One region of the Simiaoa sp. genome, then DNA from elsewhere that is predicted to be linked to it. Evidence: a T-box and tRNA genes for the amino acid it is inferred to sense, from the RefSeq annotation. Region 1 holds a T-box; the other holds one or more tRNA genes.
The links. A T-box is a leader RNA that pairs with one kind of tRNA and senses whether it is charged. The one in region 1 lies ahead of proS (proline--tRNA ligase), so its partner is inferred to be a tRNA-Pro.

Region 1 (10,174 bases):
CAGACGTCAGAGGACGGCATCTATATCAGTTCGGGAACCTGGTCTCTTATGGGAATTGAGTCGCTGACACCTATTATCACCGAAGAGGCAGCAGCGGCCAACCTCACCAATGAGGGTGGTTACGACCACCGGTTCCGCTTCCTGAAAAATATTATGGGTTTGTGGATGATCCAGTCCGTAAGACACGAATATAACGACGCATACTCTTTTGCGCAGCTGTGCGAGATGGCGGAAGAAAGCAGAGACTTCCCCTCCAGAGTGAATGTGAACGATCCAAGCTTCCTCTCTCCGGACAGCATGGTGGAAGCCATAAAGCAGTACTGTCAGAAGACGGGACAGCCGGTACCGGAGTCCGTGGGAGAACTGGCATCTGTGGTATATCGCAGCCTGGCGCAGTCCTACGGAGAGACGGTGAGCGGTCTGGAGAAGATCGCAGGCAGAACCTACGACAGCATCCACATCATCGGCGGCGGTTCTAATGCCGCATATCTGAATCAGCTGACAGCGGATGCCACGGGCAAGACCGTATATGCAGGTCCCGGTGAGGCAACAGCTATCGGTAACCTCTTGGCACAGATGATCCATGCGGAAGAACTGGCAGACCTGAAAAATGCAAGAAAATGTGTCCGGGAGTCTTTTGAGATTAAGACATTTGTTCCGGAAATGTAATGAATATGTTTATGAAATGAGCGCTGATCTGGGAGTAAAGGTAGTTATGGCGCAGACTGAACAATAGAAAAAGGAGGAAATTATAAATGTTAGTAAACACAAAGGCAAAGATCGGTGTATTTTCCATCGCTTTGGGAGCATATCTGCCCCAGTTCCCCCAGCTGGTGCCCAATTTCGAGGCACAGTATGAGGATTTCAAGAAGACGATTCCCGATACCGTAGAGATCATTGACGGCGGCATGGTGACCACCAAGGAACAGGCCATGGCAGCCGGTGATAAATTCCGTGCAGCGGATGTGGATCTGGTATTTTTACAGCTGCTGACCTATGCAACTTCCTATAACGTACTTCCCGCCATTCGCGATCTGGATGTGCCCGTGGTATGTATCAATGTGCAGAAGAAGCTGGCTCCGGACTATGCGAACACCGATATTCCCATCTGGCTGGGTGACCTGTATGCCTGCGGTGCCGTAGGTGAGGCGGTGGCTGACTTAGAGCGTGCAGGCAAGAGACATGCCGTGATCACCGGCGTCGTAGAAGGCGGTGACCCTGAGGTGGCAGCGCAGATCGCCGACTGGTGTAAGGCAGCGCAGGTTCGCAGACGTTTCCGTCAGACTAACATCGCACAAATCGGACGTCCCTATCCCGGTATGATGGATCTCTATATTGATGAAACCAATCTCTATAACCGAATGGGACTCTATACCAAACAGTTTGACTGGGAAGATATGTGGGCGATCGCGGATGATATTACCGATACCGAGGCAATTAAGGCTAAGGCACAGGATATTATCGATACTTTTGATGTAGAGGGCGGCGCTACTGCAGACGACGAAGATATTATGGATATGGCAAAGCATGTGCTTGCATTCGAGCAGTGGGCAAAGGATGAAGATCTGAGCATGATCGCTTCCCACTATGCAGGTAAGGCACAGGGCGTAGCCGGCAAACTGGATTCCATGCTGATTCCCGCATTTTCCATGCTGATCAAGCAGGGTACTGCATGTGCGGTAGAAGGTGACATGAAGGTTGCCATGGCAATGTCCATTCTGAAGACCATTTCCGGCATGGGACAGCTGTCTGAGATGTATTCCATTGATTTCAACGAAGACATCTGTATCATCGGACATTCCGGATCCGGCGATGCGGACATCTCGCTGGCGCATAAGCCTACCATGAAGATCGTAAAGGTATTTCACGGCAAAGTAGGCGGCGGCTATCTGACACAGTTCTATCCTCCGGTAGGCCCTGTAACGTACCTGGCTATCACACAGGATAAGGATGGCAACTTCAAGTTCGTTGTGGCAGAGGGTGAGAATCAGCCCGGACCGATCTTTACCTTCGGCGACACCAACATGCGTACCAAGTTCTCGATCCCCTGCAGAGAGTTCGTGAACCGCTGGAGCGAGGCAGGCCCTACCCATCATATGGCAGCGGCAGCCGGAAGGCATATTGATACGATTTTAAAGGTTGCTAAAATATTGAACGTACCGGTAGATGTGATCACACGGTAAGGGTATTTGTGTAAATATGGCGCAGTAACCACAGGAGCAAAAAGCGAGCTTGGAAAGAGCAATTTTGTGAATGGGCTTCGGAATAGTTACGAATGTTTATGATTTAAAAACAATATGCCTGTGGGCGGGAGTTCACAGGCAATGGAAAGGTTAGGTATTATCATGAAATTTTTAGATGCAGAATTTGTACAGGGATTTATCAGAATGGCAGATGACGGATGGCAGCAGGGCTGGCATGAGCGTAACGGCGGCAACCTGTCCTACCGTGTGAAGCCGGAAGAGGTAGAGCTGGTAAAGGAGAACTTTGAGCCGAAGGAGTTCCAGCCCATCGGCACCACCGTTCCCGCACTGGCAGGAGAGTACTTCCTGGTGACCGGCAGCGGTAAATATTTCCGCAATGTCAGCATCAAGCCGGAAGATTCCATCTGCATGATCGAACTGGATGACAAGGGTGAGAATTACCGTATCGTATGGGGACTGGTAAACGGCGGCAGACCTACCTCTGAGCTTCCCAGCCACCTGATGAATCTGGAAGTGAAGAAATTACAGGATCCCGACTACCGTGTGGTATATCATGCACATACCACTAATATCATCGCACTGACCTTCGTCCTGCCTCTGGAGGATAAGGTATTCACCAGAGAACTGTGGGAGATGGCAACCGAGTGTCCCGTAGTATTCCCGGATGGCGTGGGCGTAGTGCCCTGGATGGTGCCGGGAGGCAGAGAGATCGCAGTAGCAACCTCCGAACTGATGAAGAAATACGATCTGGCAATCTGGGCACATCACGGAACCTTCGCTGCAGGAAAAGATTTCGACCTGACCTTCGGTCTGATGCATACCGTAGAAAAATCTGCAGAGATTCTGGTGAAGATGCTGTCCATGCAGCAGGTCAAGAGACAGACCATCACTCCCGATGATTTCCGTCATTTGGCAAAGGATTTCGGTGTGACCCTTCCCGAGGAATTCTTGTACGAGAAATAATAAAATAACGATCCGAGAGATACACAAAGGATTCTCGAATCGTTACAGATATAAAACACGTGATGCCATTGACCTATTGGCGTGATTTTAACCGTGCCTCGTTTGGCGTCATGTCATACATTTTTTTGAACTGTTTGTAGAAAAAATTCTGATTCTCATAGCCCACGGACAGGGCAATCTCAGACACCGGCAGCGCCGTGTGGGAGAGCTGATTCATAGCGACCCGCATGCGCTGCTTTGTCTGTATTTCCTTGAAGGTGGTGCCGGAATATTTTTTGATCATACGGCTCAGGGAGGATGGAGTATACCCGATCTGTGCCGCCAGCTCATGAAGCGTTCCGGTGTCGTAATGCTCCGCCAGGTATCTGCGGACTACCACCATCAGGACATTGCTCTGCTCGTCCTTTTGGTCCAATAAAATATTTTCCGCATTGCTTAAAATATGCATGAACAGCAGGGCAAAGGTATGCTCCGAGAGCTTATGCCAGTTCTGAGGCTGCTGCAATAATAGAAATACGGCATTATGGATCAGATTCTGGATACAGGGATTGTCGGAGACCGTGAAGTACAGATACTGTCCGACACAGCTGTCACCTTCTAAAGCGTTGATAATAAAATCCGCCAGAATATTGTTCTTATTAATCAATGTGAGGATATTCTGAAAATACGCCGGGCGGATGATGATATTAATACCCAGATCTTCCTGCCCACACGCTATAACGGCGTGTTCGATATGCTGGTTCATGAATAACAGTTCTCCGGGGCGGAGGCGAATCTCTTCCTCATTTATGACATGAGTGACGGAACCGGAGAGACAATAGAAAATCTCCACATAGTCATGCTTATGCTTTGGAAAATCCACAAATCTGGTATGGCGCCGCAGCGTAATATCATCCTCGGAATGCTCTAAAAATTTATTGCTCTCCACCACAAAATCCTGTTTGCTGGTGTAGAGATTCTTCTGAACGGCAATGTCGCCGTCTAAGATCTGTTGTTCTTCCGGCGTGATATAGGCCGGATTTAGAAAACTGTTCTCGTACATATCAAAATACATTCCTTTCAGCAGCCTGCAGATGATGAACTGCAGGTAGGTCCTTCAACTGAGTTTATTTTACAGGAAAGCGACAAAAACCTCAAGATATGCAAATATGTAAAAAAGCGATTCCCGGATTGCGAGATTCTTTTTAGTGTTGTATGATGAATATAAATTCACCGGTTGCGGGGAAGGAATCAACATGAGTAAGTAGGGCGGGCAGCCCGGATCAAGGAGAGAATCCTATCATGGCAGATACGGAAGTAAAAAAGATCATTTGTAGTTCCTGCGGAGCGGAATTCGAGGATACCCTTCCAAAGTGTCCCTATTGCGGAAGCCTGAATTACAAGGGCGCCGAAGCGGAATATCTGGGGAAGCTGGAAAGCATGCGGCAGGATATGCAGCAGTTAGAGCAGGTACCGGAGAAGGAACTGAAGAAAAAACTGAAAAAGAAACAGAAATTTGTGATTAAGCTTCTGATCCTATTGGCAGCATTGGCAGCGATTCTTGCGGTAATTGTGTTCCGGGCACAGTATATAGAACCCAGGGATGCCAGGGCGGATTATCTGTGGGAAAAAGAAAACTTCCCGGTTCTGGACCGGTTATACCGGGAGCAGGACTTCGAAGGACTGACAGAATTTTATGAACAGGCTGTCATAGAGGACAGAACGATCGCCAGATGGGAGCATAGCGGTATTTTCACGAGGCTCATGAGCTGCCGAAATGCGAGAGAATATCTGGCGCTGGAACAGAGTGGAGAGACACTTCGCGATTATCAGGAGACACAGCTTTTGGATGATTACTGGATCCTGCGGGGACTGGAATACAGTAGAGGAATGTCGGAGGAAGACAAAGAGTATATCCGTCCTTATGTGGAAGCAACCCTGAACAGTCTGGCAGACCGTTATACGTTTACCGCAGAAGAAGAGAAAAAATTCGAGGATAGTCTGCGAAATAATTACGGTTATCCCAGATATGAGGATTGCAAAGAATACATTACGAAGCATAACGAATAGGAAAGGATCATAAAAGCAATGATGAAATGTAAATATTGTGGGGGTAACCTGACACTGGAGCAGGCATATTGTCCCCATTGCGGAAGACCGAATGAAGAAGCCGCACAGCATGTCAAAGACATGGAGCATTACAAGAGCAACTTTGAGGATACCAAAAGCGATGTCTATGAAGTGACGGAGAAAAATACGGAGATCATGTCACATATGATAATCATCACAGTGCTGGTGATCCTGTGTGTGGTGGTGTTTGTAGTATCTGCCCGTAGCTGGAGCATTCACAGAGGATTGCTGCAGTTTGATGCAGGGATCCGGCAGAGCAGCTATATGAAACAAATGGAACAATATCTGGAAGATGAGGATTACATAGGTTTATCAGCTTTTTGCGACAGGCATTACATCCGGCCTTATAGCAGTAATAATAGTTATGAAAAATATCAGCTACTCATGGAAGCCAGCGGAGCGTATCGTTACTTTTATGAAAGTCTGATGAAGGCAGTTACTATCAACTCCGGCAATGTATCCATACTTCCCGGCCTGTATGAAGATATTTCGGATTATTACGAGCAGCTGGAAAGGATTCCGCATCCTGTAGATAATGATTATAGGGCAAAACAATATCGGGAACTGCCGGAGGAGCAGAAGGAAGCCATTCTCCGGATGGAAGAGAATGTGAAGGCACTGCTGCAGACCTATTTTGACATGACACCGGAAGAGGCAGAGAATTTTGGTACGATGTCAAATGCACAAAAAATCTTATTTTTGGAAGAAAAAGGTGAGGTGATGGGTTATGGTAAATCTGAAGAGTAAGCTGAAACAGGTACAGAAGCAGAGAGGCGCGCTGCTTGTGATGAATCTGGTGATCATAGCCCTGTGTCTGGTATTGTTTTGGGGAACCATTCATATGTTCCGGCAATTAAACGACGCCTTTTCCCGTCCTGCGAAGACCAACTGGATGGAGAATAAAGTGCAAAATGAAAATTATGCCTACCTGTTAGTAAATTATCACGAGGACATGGTGTACGGCGGCTTGCTGTCCGGAACGAAAAAGGAATGCTATGGTGTGGCGAGATATTTTGAGGCGGCGTCCATGTATAAGGCATTTCTTCAGACCGGCGATACCGAACGCGCTGCCAGAGAAAAAGAAAAAATGGATGCAGCATACGAAGAAATGGGCGACTGGAATATCGCAGCCGACAGCATCCGGGAAAAATTAGGGCTGGAATAGGGAAAGAACCTTGACAAATCCCGGAAGCATGCACTACAATTACATGCATACGACAATGACGATGAAAAGGATCAGTACGATCGGAAAGCATCCCAGAGAGAGGGGAAGGACACGGTGACGTGCGGCTGGGAACCCCTTATGACAGAGGATCGGAAACCTCCCTTGGAGTCCTGTGCGAGACGCAATGTACCTGGAAGCGGCGAAGCACAGCGTAGAACCGGCGTTAACGGTGACAGAGCAGGATACATATTTGTATCAATCAGGGTGGTACCGCCGAGTGATCGGTCCCTTTTTCGGGAGCGATGACCCGGCGTTTTTCGTTTCCGTAGATCGTATTAGCAGTTTATTTTCAGAAAAAGAAAAGGAGAGAGAAAATGGCAGACAAGAAAATGGTAGAAGCGATCACTTCCATGGAAGAAGATTTCGCCCAGTGGTATACCGATGTAGTGAAGAAAGCAGAGCTGTGTGATTACACCAGCGTCAAGGGATGTATGGTGATCAAGCCCGCGGGCTATGCGATCTGGGAGCTGATCCAGAAGGAGCTGGATGCAAGATTCAAAGCAGTCGGAGTACAGAATGTATATCTTCCCATGTTTATTCCCGAGTCCCTGTTAGACAAGGAGAAGGATCATGTAGAAGGTTTCGCACCCGAAGTAGCATGGGTTACCCAGGGAGGATTAAACGAGCTTCCCGAGAGACTTTGTGTCAGACCTACTTCAGAGACCCTGTTCTGTGATTTCTATAAGAATGACATCCATTCCTACAGAGACCTGCCTAAGGTATACAATCAGTGGTGTTCCGTGGTACGTTGGGAGAAGGAGACCAGACCTTTCCTGCGTTCCAGAGAGTTCCTGTGGCAGGAAGGACATACCGCACATGCTACCGCAGAAGAATCTCAGGAGAGAACTCTGCAGATGCTGAATGTATATGCGAAGTTCCTGGAGGAGGTTCTGGCTATCCCCGCGATCAAGGGACAGAAGACCGAGAAGGAGAAATTCGCAGGTGCAATTGCAACCTATACGGTAGAAGCACTGATGCATGACGGCAAGGCACTGCAGTCCGGTACCAGCCATAACTTCGGTGACGGTTTCGCCAAGGCTTTCGGCATCCAGTTCGCAGACAAGGACAATACTTTAAAATATGTACATCAGACCTCTTGGGGTATGACCACCCGTCTGATCGGTGCACTAATCATGGTACACGGTGATAACGAAGGTCTGGTGATCCCTCCCCGTGTGGCACCCATCCAGATCTGCATTGTACCCGTTATGCAGAAAAAGGAAGGCGTTCTCGACAAGGCGTATGAACTGAGAGACCGCCTGGCGAAGGATTTCCGTGTCAAGGTAGATGACAGTGACAAGACCCCCGGTTTCAAGTTCGCAGAGGCTGAGATGAGAGGTTATCCTATCCGTGTGGAGATCGGACCTAAGGATATCGAAGCAGGCAAGTGTGTGATCTGCCGCCGTGATACCAGAGAGAAGACCGAGGTGGCTCTGGAGGATCTGGAGATCAAGGCAGCCGAGATCCTGGAGACCATGCAGAAGGAAATGCTGGAGAGAGCAAGAGCACATCGCGACAGCCATACCTACGTAGCACACAATATGGAAGAGTTCGAGCAGATCTTCAACGAAAAGTCCGGATTCGTAAAAGCTATGTGGTGCGGATGTCAGGAATGTGAAGACAAGATCAAGGAAAAGCTTGCTGTTACCAGCCGCTGCATGCCTTTTGAACAGGAACAGATCGCAGATACCTGCGTATGTTGTGGAAAACCTGCGAAAAAGATGGTATACTGGGGAAGAGCATACTAAGATAATATATAACTATTCAGGGCGAATAGGGTTCTGAATAGTTATGAAAATATTTATAAGGCAGATGAAGACGCAGGCCGGTAGTATTGCTACATGGTCTGCGCCTTATTTTTCAATGATAATGCTCAGAAATGAGGAAAAATATGATTTATAATACATTTGAACTGCATCAGGAGGGCTCCCTGCCGGGAGCACATTTAGTTACTTATATTCAGGAGTATTCCGATGCCCTGGCAATTAACGACAGACCTCTGATCCTGTTGTGCCCGGGAGGCGGCTATACCAGAACCTCCGACAGAGAGGCGGAGCCTATGGCGCTGAAATTCCTGGCGATGGGCTATCATGCGGCAGTGCTGCGCTATTCCTGCGCCCCTGCGGAATATCCTACTTCCTTAAAGGAACTGGCTTACAGCATCAAGTTCCTGCGGGAGCACGCGAAAGAGTGGCACATTGATCCCCACAAGATCGTAGTGGAAGGCTGCTCTGCGGGAGGACACCTGGCAGCCAGCCTTGGGGTGTTCTGGGATGAAGATTTCCTGGCAGAGAGCCAGGGACTTTCCGCTTCCGAGCATGAGTTGCTTCGTCCGGACGGACTGCTGTTATGCTATCCGGTCATCACTTCCGGAGAGTTTGCCCACAGAGGATCTTTTGAGAATCTGTTAGGCAGCAGACAGGAAGAGCTGGGAGAGAAGCTGTCTCTGGAGAAACAGGTTACAAATAAAGTGCCTAAGACCTTCATCTGGCATACCTTTGCGGATCAGTCGGTACCGGTGGAAAATTCCCTGCTGTTCGTCAGCGCTCTTCGCAGAGTGGGAGTGCCCACGGAGTTCCATATGTATGAAAAGGGTGCCCACGGACTGGCACTGGCGAATAAGCTGACAGAGACCAACGATGGCAGAGCGGTACAGGAGGAATGCACCTCATGGATCCGGCTGGCGCATACCTGGCTGGAGAGCCTTTTCGCAGGAGATGTGGAAGACGGACTGCACGCACAGGGCAGAGAATGGTAAGATAGCAATAAGAGAAAATGAAAACGCAAGGAGCAGTCATGGAACAGGCAGATACGATCATTCAGATCCCTCACTTCTACGGAAGTTTGAAGGGAATGCAGACCAAATTTGATAAACATGCAAGGCAGGATGCTTTCACCGGATCCACCAGAGAGGAATGGGAAGCCTGGAAGGAGACTTCCAGAGAGACATTAAAAGATCTCCTGGGATGGAAATACATGGAAACCTGTGATCTGGACCCACGCGTGGAAGAAGTCGTGGAGCTGGAGAACGGCATTCGTCGGGAAAAAGTGATCATTCAGGTAGAGCCGGAAGTGTATATGCCAATGTATATCCTGATCCCACCGAAGCAGGACGAAGGGAAGCAGAAATGTTTTCTTGCCCTTCCGGGGCATCAGGGTGCAGGAAAATTCAGCGTGGCAGGCCGTGATGATATTCCCGCGGTAAAACGGATGATCGAATTCTACCATTATGATTACGGTATGCAGCTGGCGAAGCGTGGTTATGTGGCAATCTGTCCGGATTGCAGAGGCTTCGGAGAACGCAGGGATGAGGCATTGCAGAAAGGAACGGATGAGAAATCCTTCCTGACCAGTACCTGTTTTCATCTGGCACATATGGCGGAGCCCTTGGGAGAGACCGTGGCAGGCATGTGCACCTGGGACGCTTCCCGGCTGATCGATTACGTATATGAACGTGGCGAATGGGATACTGAGGACTTGGGAGTCATGGGATTTTCCGGCGGTGGTATGCAGACGCTGTGGGTCTCTGCTTTGGATGACCGTGTGAAAAAATGTATCATCAGCGGATATCTCTATGGGTATCGCGACGCGTTGTTATTGCTCAACGGAAATTGCAGCTGTAATTATGTCCCCCATCTGTGGGAACACTTTGATATGGGAGATATTGCATCGC
Region 2 (10,174 bases), on a different contig from region 1:
AAAAGGGGATAAAAAAAGTCTCTCAGAGCACACTAATCCCAAAAAGGGAGTGTGCGGAATGGACTGGGGAGAATTCGGTAAAAACATTATAGGAAAAAAGATGATAGTACTGCTTGCGGTGACGGGAGCAGTCTATTTTTTTCTGCAATATCTGACACCCCTTCTGGCACCGGTGCTGCTGGCGATGCTGTTCGTCACGATATTCGGACCGATGATGAAGCGGATGAACCGCAAACTGCATTTTCCAAGACCCTTAAGCGCCATAGTGCTTCTGATTCTGGCGACACTGCTGTTGGCTGTACTGTTATGGGTACTGAGCTCCTGGGTGCTGGGAAGTCTGCCGGTGTGGATCCGGAGTGTGGATGCGAGGGAGCAGGAGTGGCTGGCGATGGTACGGGATCTGTGTCACGGTGTGGGAGAGATCATTGGCGTGGACGCTTCCTATCTGGAAAATACGGTCAGCGGCAGACTGCAGGAGGGACTGGATTCGTTGGAGGAAAATATTCTGCCGGGGATGCTGTCGCAATCCATGCAGTATGTGCGGTGGTTTGCGGAGCTGGGAGGATTCCTGGTGACATTTCTCATTGCGTCGGTACTGTTGGCGAAAGACTATGACGGGATCATGAACCATCTGCTGGATCAGGAGTCCTGCCATGTGCTGCTGGAGGTGATCTGCGGGATCGTCCGCTATATCGCTACCTTTGTAAAAGCACAGGGGATCATCATGTCGGCGATCGCACTGACGGCAGCGGCTACGTTAGGGATCGCGGGGATAAAGCATGGAGTGCTGTGGGGGATCCTGGCGGGGATTCTGGATGCGCTGCCCTTTATTGGCACGGGGGTGGTGCTGGTGCCACTGGGAATCTGGCAGCTATTGGAGGGAAGCTTCGGTAGAGCGCTTATCTGCGGAGTGCTGTATGTGGTATGTATTTTCCTGCGGGAGATACTGGAGCCCCGTCTCATTGGCAGGAAAATAGGAGTGTCTCCCATTGCTGTATTAGTGTCGCTATATGCCGGGATCCAGCTGTTCGGCGTCTGGGGGATCATCAAAGGACCGTTGGGATTTGTGCTGATCTACGAGACGTATCATAGTCTGTCTAAGATGTCTGACCGGCAGACAAACGAAGAGACTCGCTCCTGAGAAAAGATTGACGAAAGAAGTCCGGAAAGCTATCATAAAAGGGGTAGTTCTATTACTTAAGGATGCTTTGGAAGGGCATGATTATGGCAAAACATACGACCGGAAAAAAGAAAACAGAATCTGTGGAGGAGACGCTTTGCAGTTTCAATGGTTTTTTGTGTGATATTGTGATCAGCGTATATATGTGTGCGGTACTGGTGGTATTGCCGCTTTATAATAAAGGATATGCACAGATCGGAACGGAGAAGGAGAATTTTTTCAGAAAGACCATGACCTACGGAGGAAAGGCATTGCTGCCGGTATTTATCCTGTGGGCGGTTTTTCGCCTCATTACGGCGATCCGTGCAAAGGAGCTGCCGGGGATCAGGGAATTGCCGGGGAGATTGTGGAGGGATCTGAGCAGTACGGATAAATTCGCGGCGTTATATGGGATCGCGGTACTATTGTCGTATCTGTTTACGAATTACCGGGAAGAAGCATTGTGGGGGACAGCGTCCTGGCGGATGGGAATGTGGACGCAGCTGGGAGCGGTGATCGTGTATTTTATGATCTCCCGTATGTGGCAGTGGAAGAGCTGGATCCCGGCGCTGATACTGCCGGTGTCTGCGGTTGTTTTCGCCCTGGGATATGTGAATAAGTTCTGCCTGTTTCCCATAGATACACAGTTCGTAAATACCTCTTTTATCTCGACGATAGGGAATATCAACTGGTACTGCGGGTATCTGGTGACGATATTGTTCGGGGGAGTCTATCTGCTGTGGCGGATGGAAGAGAAAATGACCTGGAAAAAGCTGTTGCTGATGGCATATGTGACGATCGGCTTCGCCTCGTTGGCGACCCAGGGAAGCAGCAGCGGCATTGTAACCTTCACGGTGGTCATGTTCGTATTATTCGGGATGTCCGTGAGAGATAGTGGGAGGATGGAAGTGTTCTGGCAGGAGATGACGATGTTTTCCGGGGCATGCCTGTTGACCTTTATATTGCGAAAAGCGAATGTGTTTTCACAGGAATTAGTGCTGGAAGAAATGACGGATCTGCTGACGTTTTCGATGGTAACCATACTTATGACGATACTGTCAGGAACCATTTTATGCTTAATACACAGAGCTCGGCTGAAGCGCAGTTACCCGGAGAAACTGTTACATAGAATCTATTGCGGGATCGCTATTGCGGTGCCGGTCATGATATTGCTTGTTTTATTACTGACGCTGATCAATACCTTGGCCGGTGGCGCGTTGACTCCCGGCATTACAGACCCGAATGTGACAAAATGGCTGACGTTTAATGTCAGTTGGGGGAGTGCCCGGGGCGGTACCTGGGCAGCAGGCGCCAGATGCTTCTGGGAGGCGGATCTTCTGCATAAAATATTCGGCGTGGGACCGGATTGCCTGTATGCATTTTTATCCAACGAGGGAAGTGTGGGATTGCAGACGATGGTGAATGACCGTTTTGGCGGGAGCCGGCTTACGAATGCACACAATGAATGGCTGACGATTCTGGTAGATATAGGAGTATTGGGAATCATCAGTTATGCCGGAATGATGATTACGGCGATCAGAGATTTCCTTCGTGCCGGGGAGAACAAGATGGTGGTGGGAGCCTGCGGGATCTGCGTGCTGGCGTATACAGTGAATAATATGTTTAGTTTTCAGCAGGTGATGAATATTTCGACGGTGTTTGTGATTATGGGGATTGGGGAGAATTTGCGGTCTGCGCCCGAACGGTGTGTCCGAACCAGTTAGAGGTCGTAAGTTTGAATAGTTGCAAGAACAAAAATACTCCCTCACACATGTGTGAGGGAGTATTTTTCGTCGTCGCGACAAGATTCGAACTTGCGACCTCTGCGTCCCGAACGCAGCGCTCTACCAAACTGAGCCACGCGACGATTATTAACATGAATTGCGTCAACATTAAAATAATAAATAAAAACCCATTGATTGTCAAGCAAAAAACGAATATGATAGAAGAAAAAGTTGCAAAAACGATAAAACCACGAAATTAAGAGAGGAAATTCTATGTACAATACAACGGTAACGCTGAAAAAAGGAGAAGGAAGAACGCTGAAAGCCGGGGGAATGTGGGTATTCGATAATGAGATCGCATCCATCCTGGGGACGTTTGAGAATGGCGACATTGTAAACATTCATGATTTTGACGGCTATTTCATGGGATACGGTTATATCAATACCAATTCCAAGATCACGCTTCGTCTGCTGGCGCGCAGGAAAGATACGGTGATCGATGAGGCATTTTTTGAGCAGAGGGTGCGGGATGCCTGGAATTACCGCAAGGAGACCATTGATACCTCCAGCTGTCGTCTGATCTTCGGAGAGGCGGATTTCCTGCCGGGTATTGTCATTGATAAGTTCTCGGATGTATTGGTAGTGGAATCTCTGGCATTGGGAATCGATAAGTGGAAGCTTGTGATCATTGATGCTTTGCAGAAAGTACTGGCGGAGGATGGCATTACCATCCGCGGTGTCTACGAGCGGAGCGATGCCAAGGTACGCTTACAGGAGGGGATGGAGCGTTACAAGGGCTTCATCGGCGAACCGTTTGACACGAAAGTAGAGATCGTGGAGAACGGTGTGCATTACATGGTGGATGTAGAGGACGGACAGAAGACAGGATTTTTTCTGGATCAGAAGAATAACCGTGCCGCCATTCATCGTTTCTGTAAGGATAAAAAGGTGCTGGACTGCTTCACACATACCGGCTCCTTTGCATTGAACGCGGGAATCGCCGGAGCGAAAAGTGTTCTGGGTGTGGATGCTTCCCAGCTGGCTGTGGATCAGGCAATGGAAAATGCGAAGCTGAACGGACTGGAAAATACGGTAAGCTTCCGATGTGCGGATGTCTTCGAGTTATTGCCGGAGCTGGAGGCGCAGGGCGAGAAATATGATGTGGTGATCCTGGATCCGCCCGCTTTTACCAAGTCCCGCAATTCCATCAAAAATGCCGTAAAAGGATATCGCGAGATCAATCTTAGGGGCTTAAAGCTGGTGAAGGACGGCGGATTCCTGGTAACTTGTTCCTGCTCTCATTTTATGGATCCTGAGCTTTTCGCCAAAACAATCCGGGAGGCTTCTCATGGTGCGCATAAGCGTCTCCGCCAGGTAGAATTCAAGACACAGGGCCCGGATCATCCGATCCTGTGGGCAGCGGACGAGAGCTATTACCTCAAGTTCTACATCTTCCAGGTGGTTGATGAAAAGTAGAAGTGGAAAATAGTGAAAAAATAGTGAAATAATAATGGAAAAAGTCCTCCTTTTTGGATATAATAATATTTGAAAGGGAGGCTTTTTTATATGATTAAAGTGACTTTAACGAATGAAATTTTAAGATATATTACAGAAATTGAGCAGAACAGATATAAAGTTTCGTCAGTAAAGCTCTCCAAAACAGTTATGAATAAGCTTCGCAAAAATTCAAAGAAAAAAAGTTCGTATGCCTCGAACAAGATAGAGGGAAATCCCTTGTCGGAAAAACAGGTGAACGAAGTAATAGAAAGTGATGAAAGAAAGCATTATCTGAAACCGGAGCAGGAAGTCCGGAATTATTTTTTGGCGTTGAATTATCTCGAAGAAAAGGTAAAGAATAAAGAAAAATTTTCCAAGAAACTTATTTTAGATGTACAGAAACTGGTGGAAAAGGGGGCGTCCAAAGAAAAAATAGGTCTCAGAGGACCTATGCCGCCCGGAGTTCTGTTTGCAGTGTATGATTCCAAAACAGGGAATCCGGATTATATTCCCCCGGAATATTGTGACATTCCGGGACTTTTGGATGAATTAGTGGAGTATGTAAATACTACGGATGATCACCCTCTGATCGTAGCAGCAGTGGTGCATTATCAATTAGTGACAATACATCCGTTCGAAGACGGCAATGGTAGAACGGCAAGACTCTTATCCGGTTATATTATGGACTTGAACGGTTACGGATTTAATGGAATCGGATCGTTAGAAGAATATTTTGCATACGATATAGATGAATATTATGAATCCATTCAGATGGGACTTCCGGCATTGTATTATTCCGGAAGAGAGAATCCTCCGCATCCGGAGATCTGGATCAATTATTTTCTGCGAATGGTGAAACTGTATTCGAGAAAAGTCTGTGACTTACAGTTGGCTTCTGAGGAGGAAGATATTGCAGGAAGTCTATCTTTTCTGAAAGGAAAAGAAAAGGAGCTATTATTGTTTTTAATGAAAAACTATCGGGGAGAGTTTACTCCGATTGAAATTAGCAGAGAATTGTCGGTAACAAACAAAACGATTATTAACAGACTGACGATACTGGTAAAAAATGGATTTGTGATTCCCATATTAGTCAATAAGAGAATCCGATCGTATGAATTGAGTGAATTTACCAAAGATCATGAGAAAAAAATTATAAAAGCTATCAGCTAAAAGCTTTCAGATTTCAAATTGTTGACGAAAAATAACGACTGGAAAGCTTATGGGGGAAACGGTATGTCCTATTTGAATGGTAACAGAAAACTAACAAAGGACTAACCACACGGCAGAGAGTGATCGATAAAAATCGGTTGCTCTTTTTTTATTGTGAATGAGCTTGCATGTGCTATAATAAAACAAATTAACAAATCGGAAGTTGAGGAGAGAACAGATGAAATACTTATACTTGCATGGATTGGGACAAAATGCAGGCAGTTGGAACAAGGCGATAGAAGCAACAGAAGTGTTGGATCATAGCGTATGCTTGGATTTGTCGGAAATGGTCAAAGGCAAAGCGGCAACATATTCCACCCTCTACTCTGCTTTTGTGGAATTGTGTGATGCAGAAAATGAGGAAATCATTTTGTGTGGTCTTTCCTTGGGTGGAGTGTTGGCACTTAACTATGCGATAGACTATCCCCAAAAAGTAAAGGCATTAGTTTTGATTGCAACGCAGTATAAGATGCCAAAGAGATTATTAAAACTGCAAAATGCACTATTTCGTTTTATGCCACAGTCGATGTTTCAACAAACCGGCTTTGGAAAACTCGATTTTATAAGTCTGTGTGACACCATGGTGGCACTTGATTTTAGTGATTCATTGAACCAAGTCTCCTGTCCTGTATTGGTCGTTTGTGGAGAAAAAGATAAAACCAACAAAAGAGCATCTATCGAACTTGCAGATATTATGAAGCATTCCCAATTCAAAGAAATTCCGAGAACCGGTCACGAAGTGAATTTGGAATCTCCGGAAGAATTAGCATCCTTATTGCGAGAGTTTTATAAAAGTATCTGACAACTTCAAAGTTGTATCGTGGAGAAAAATATGTGTCATGGGTGTATCACAGGGTGGAGTGATATCTATGCATCTTGCAGCAAAATATCCAGAGCTTGTAACCAAGTTGGTTCTTGCCAATACGGCACCATATGCAAATGATGTCATTAAAACGGTTGTTGGTACATGGATTGATATGGCCAAGCAAGGTGATTTTAAAGATATATTTATTGATACTGCTGAGAAAACATACTCTGAACAGAAATTAAAAACATACCGACGATTTTACGGAATATTATTAAAAATGAGTGAACCAAGGAGTTTAGAAAGGTTTATTATACAGGGAAATGCTTGTATGGCACATGATGCACGGCCCTGGCTTGGAAAGATTCAAGTACCAACCCTTATTGTTGGCGGAGAACGGGATTATATTGTCGGAAATAAGGCAGCATATGAGCTAGCTGAGAATATTTCTGATTGCAAGCTTAAAATCTATGAAAAATATGGTCATGGTGCTTTTGAAGAAGCAAAAGATTTTAATGATTTAGTTTTGAAATTTCTTGTCTGAAAAAGTGAACATAACGATAAGTCGTAATTTGTGGAGGTAAGTATGATAGTACCTGTAGATGAAACAAATCTTCTTCAAGCCGCAACCATCCATTCAATATCCTGGAAGGAATCGCATCGTGCATTTTGTACTCCTGATTTCATAGAAACACACACGCCAGATCGGCAACGGGAGTATTTAAGAAACAAGATGAACAACGGAACAAAGCTCTATATGCTTGTAGAAGAAAAATCAATAGGGGTTGTTTCTGTAACAAAGGGTTTAATAGAGGATCTTTATATTCTTCCAGATATGCAAAACATGGGTTATGGAACGAAATTGTTACTATACGCAGTAGGCCAATGTACGGATACCCCTACGCTGTGGATTCTTGAGAATAATATAAATGCTGAGAGACTCTATCGTCGAATAGGCTTTAAGGCGACAGGGAGAAAGAACGCAATAACAAATAAACTTGATGAGATTGAGTTCGCATTGACATAAATTACAGTTTGTATATGAGATTAACAGATAGTGAAAAATAGTGAAATAATAATGGAAAATACCATGATAAGAAAATTTATTGATAATGACCTGGATTCTGTTATGGAGATATGGCTCTCCGCCAACATAAACGCTCATAATTTCATATCGAAAGATTATCGGCTTGTCAATTTTTAAGTGGTAAAGGGTATGCTTCCTTCCTACGATTAAAACCAAACTGTAGATGACACTACCGGTGAAAAAGAATATTCAATGGTCTGGAAGAAGCCGGGAATGTCCGATCTTCTTCCATAATCACAAAGCTGCTGTTTAATTCGCATTCATACCGTATTCTTTCGTGCCAAGCTTTCTTTTCCACAAGCTTTCAGCATTTATGATCATATCATCCGGAACGGACATCGAAAATATTTGCAGAATAGAGAACTGAAAATATCGATACCTGTCCGGATGATCACAGATTAATTCTTTCATCAGTTTGTTATTTCCATGAAAAGTATCCGCATAGCATTTCCAACGCTCCAGTAAACCGCCATCTCCATATGCGGATCCCACGTACTGCTGTCCATTTTTGGTATCCAGGATCAGATATACCGCTTTCACACTGGAAAGCGCAGTCTGCCATAGCTTATAATGATCCATGTCATTTTCTATTATTTCTTTTAATTTCTCATAAGATAAAACCACATTCTCATATCCTACAAATTCCAACTTCTGGATAGATTGTATTGCTTTCACTGCTTTTTCTGTGGTTCCCTTTTGATGCCATGCTCTGATAGCTTCTCCCCATTCGATAATTAATCTATTCTCAAATTCCTTTAACACATCTACATATTCCAGCTCATAGTAATCTCCCGGTTTCTCAAAAGCCAGCGGACAAGGATAGCCTTCCGGCATCACTTCCGGGGATTTCGGCACCGCAGCGCCTACCCTATATAACTTATAGAATCTTGCTTCTGTCCCTTTTCCGCTGATAAATACCGCCCAGTAATCATAGCCTTTGTTAAAATCTTTCTTCTGTTCAGCGGTATATTCTTTTACCATATTCTTTTCGTAGCAGGCGCGAAACTCTTTGTCATTCAATGTATGACGAATTAACTGTACTTTCGCAGGATCCAGTCCTGCCTTTCTCAAGATATCCGAAAAATTTAAAAGTGCCATGCATAATCCTCTTTTCCGTTCTCTAATTAATAAATTACTTTGTTACCTTTTTCCTTATCCAACTGATACAACACCTTATCTATCTGGGAAAAGGCTATTTCCGGACACATTTCCTGCTGATATTTCCGGCAATCTTCTATGTACTGAAGATAGAGATTCGTCAGTCGCGATATTTGAGTCATGCTCTTTGGATAATCCACAGTATAAAGTTCCCGATACGCTCTCTGATCAATAATAGGGAATGCGTCCGGGTAATAAAAATGAAGTACTGTACTTGCCATTGGCAGCTGCATCCCTTTTGTCTGCAATAATTTTTCTACGACCTTCGGCGTCTTTTCACTCTCCAGTGCCTGTAGAGGTGATTTGATCTCCTTTAATGATAAGATTGCATCAATCAGTTCCTCTGTCACAAATGGTCTGCGATTCATCTTCCATAAGACGATCTCGTTGATAATATCTCTGTTTTCCCGGTAATCTCCTGTTGCTGCATTCACTGCGCGATTCATAATATCTATACCGCCATCGTATGCAAAACGGCTAAGTACTTCCTGATAATCCATGGTGTCACCTCAATTTAATTGCATTCCTACTGTAGTTCTTGTATCTTGTCCTATTTTCGTGAACTTCTGTGCTTATTATAACATTATCTAAAGATTGGGAAAACCGTATAATTATCTATTTTCTTATGGTAAAATACAGTTAAACAAAATTTGGGAGGTTATTATGGCTTTTGATTTTAAGAAAGAATATAAAGAATTTTATATGCCTAAAAATAAACCGGAGATTGTAAATGTACCTCGGGCAAATTATATTGCTGTCAGGGGAAAAGGTGATCCCAACGAAGAAGGCGGGACATATCAGCAAGCGATTAGTGTACTATACGCTGTTGCATATACTTTGAAAATGAGTTATAAAACAGATTACAAAATTGAGGGATTTTTTGAGTATGTAGTTCCGCCCCTTGAGGAATTTTGGTGGCAGGAAAATATGGATGGTATAGACTATACAGACAAAGCTTCTTTTCACTGGATATCTGTTATTCGGTTGCCTGATTTCATTTCTAAAGCTGATTTTGATTGGGCGGTCGAAACAGCAACAATAAAGAAGAAACTCGATTGTTCATCAGCGGAGTATCTTATAATTGATGAAGGATTATGCGTTCAAATTATGCACTTGGGTTCTTTTGATGATGAGCCGGCAACCGTTGCAGTTATGGATGCTTATTTAGGGGAAAACGGGTATGTTAATGATATTAACAAAGATAGAATGCACCATGAGATCTATATGTCTGATGCAAGAAGGCTTGCTCCGGAGAAATGGAGAACTGTAATTAGACATCCGATCAAGAAAGCGTAAAATCGAAATTTTAAGGAGAATGAAAAAATGAATATACATGAATTTTGGAAAGCAGTTCTCGTTCAAGATGAGAATGAAATCAGAAAATATTTTCATGAGGATGCATATGTAAATTGGCATTGTACGAATGAACATTTCAATTTGGATGAGTATATTATTGCGAATTGCGAATATCCCGGAGAATGGAATGGAGTGGTTGAAAGAACAGAAGAAATGGGTAATTTACTGGTAACAGTTGC

Region 2: it encodes a tRNA-Pro, which carries the amino acid that the T-box ahead of proS (proline--tRNA ligase) is inferred to sense. The anticodon was not compared.

The regions. Positions count from the first base shown of each region.
Region 1 is NZ_JBOKRY010000022.1:1,485-11,658, reverse strand. Features, by position in the region: gene rhaB (rhamnulokinase) at 1-669, shown strand, start outside; gene ACTRDR_RS09210 (arabinose isomerase) at 756-2,183, shown strand; gene rhaD (rhamnulose-1-phosphate aldolase) at 2,346-3,167, shown strand; gene ACTRDR_RS09200 (AraC family transcriptional regulator) at 3,241-4,209, opposite strand; gene ACTRDR_RS09195 (hypothetical protein) at 4,449-5,216, shown strand; gene ACTRDR_RS09190 (hypothetical protein) at 5,235-6,023, shown strand; gene ACTRDR_RS09185 (hypothetical protein) at 6,004-6,441, shown strand; T-box leader at 6,494-6,734, shown strand; gene proS (proline--tRNA ligase) at 6,816-8,249, shown strand; gene ACTRDR_RS09175 (alpha/beta hydrolase) at 8,393-9,259, shown strand; gene ACTRDR_RS09170 (alpha/beta hydrolase family protein) at 9,298-10,174, shown strand, end outside.
Region 2 is NZ_JBOKRY010000051.1:2,075-12,248, reverse strand. Features, by position in the region: gene ACTRDR_RS13450 (RluA family pseudouridine synthase) at 1-12, shown strand, start outside; gene ACTRDR_RS13445 (AI-2E family transporter) at 59-1,141, shown strand; gene ACTRDR_RS13440 (O-antigen ligase family protein) at 1,225-2,883, shown strand; tRNA gene ACTRDR_RS13435 (tRNA-Pro) at 2,953-3,026, opposite strand; gene ACTRDR_RS13430 (class I SAM-dependent rRNA methyltransferase) at 3,157-4,359, shown strand; gene ACTRDR_RS13425 (Fic family protein) at 4,618-5,550, shown strand; gene ACTRDR_RS13420 (alpha/beta fold hydrolase) at 5,768-6,391, shown strand; gene ACTRDR_RS13415 (alpha/beta fold hydrolase) at 6,378-6,938, shown strand; gene ACTRDR_RS13410 (GNAT family N-acetyltransferase) at 6,981-7,421, shown strand; gene ACTRDR_RS13405 (GIY-YIG nuclease family protein) at 7,731-8,579, opposite strand; gene ACTRDR_RS13400 (hypothetical protein) at 8,606-9,139, opposite strand; gene ACTRDR_RS13395 (GyrI-like domain-containing protein) at 9,303-9,935, shown strand; gene ACTRDR_RS13390 (nuclear transport factor 2 family protein) at 9,963-10,174, shown strand, end outside.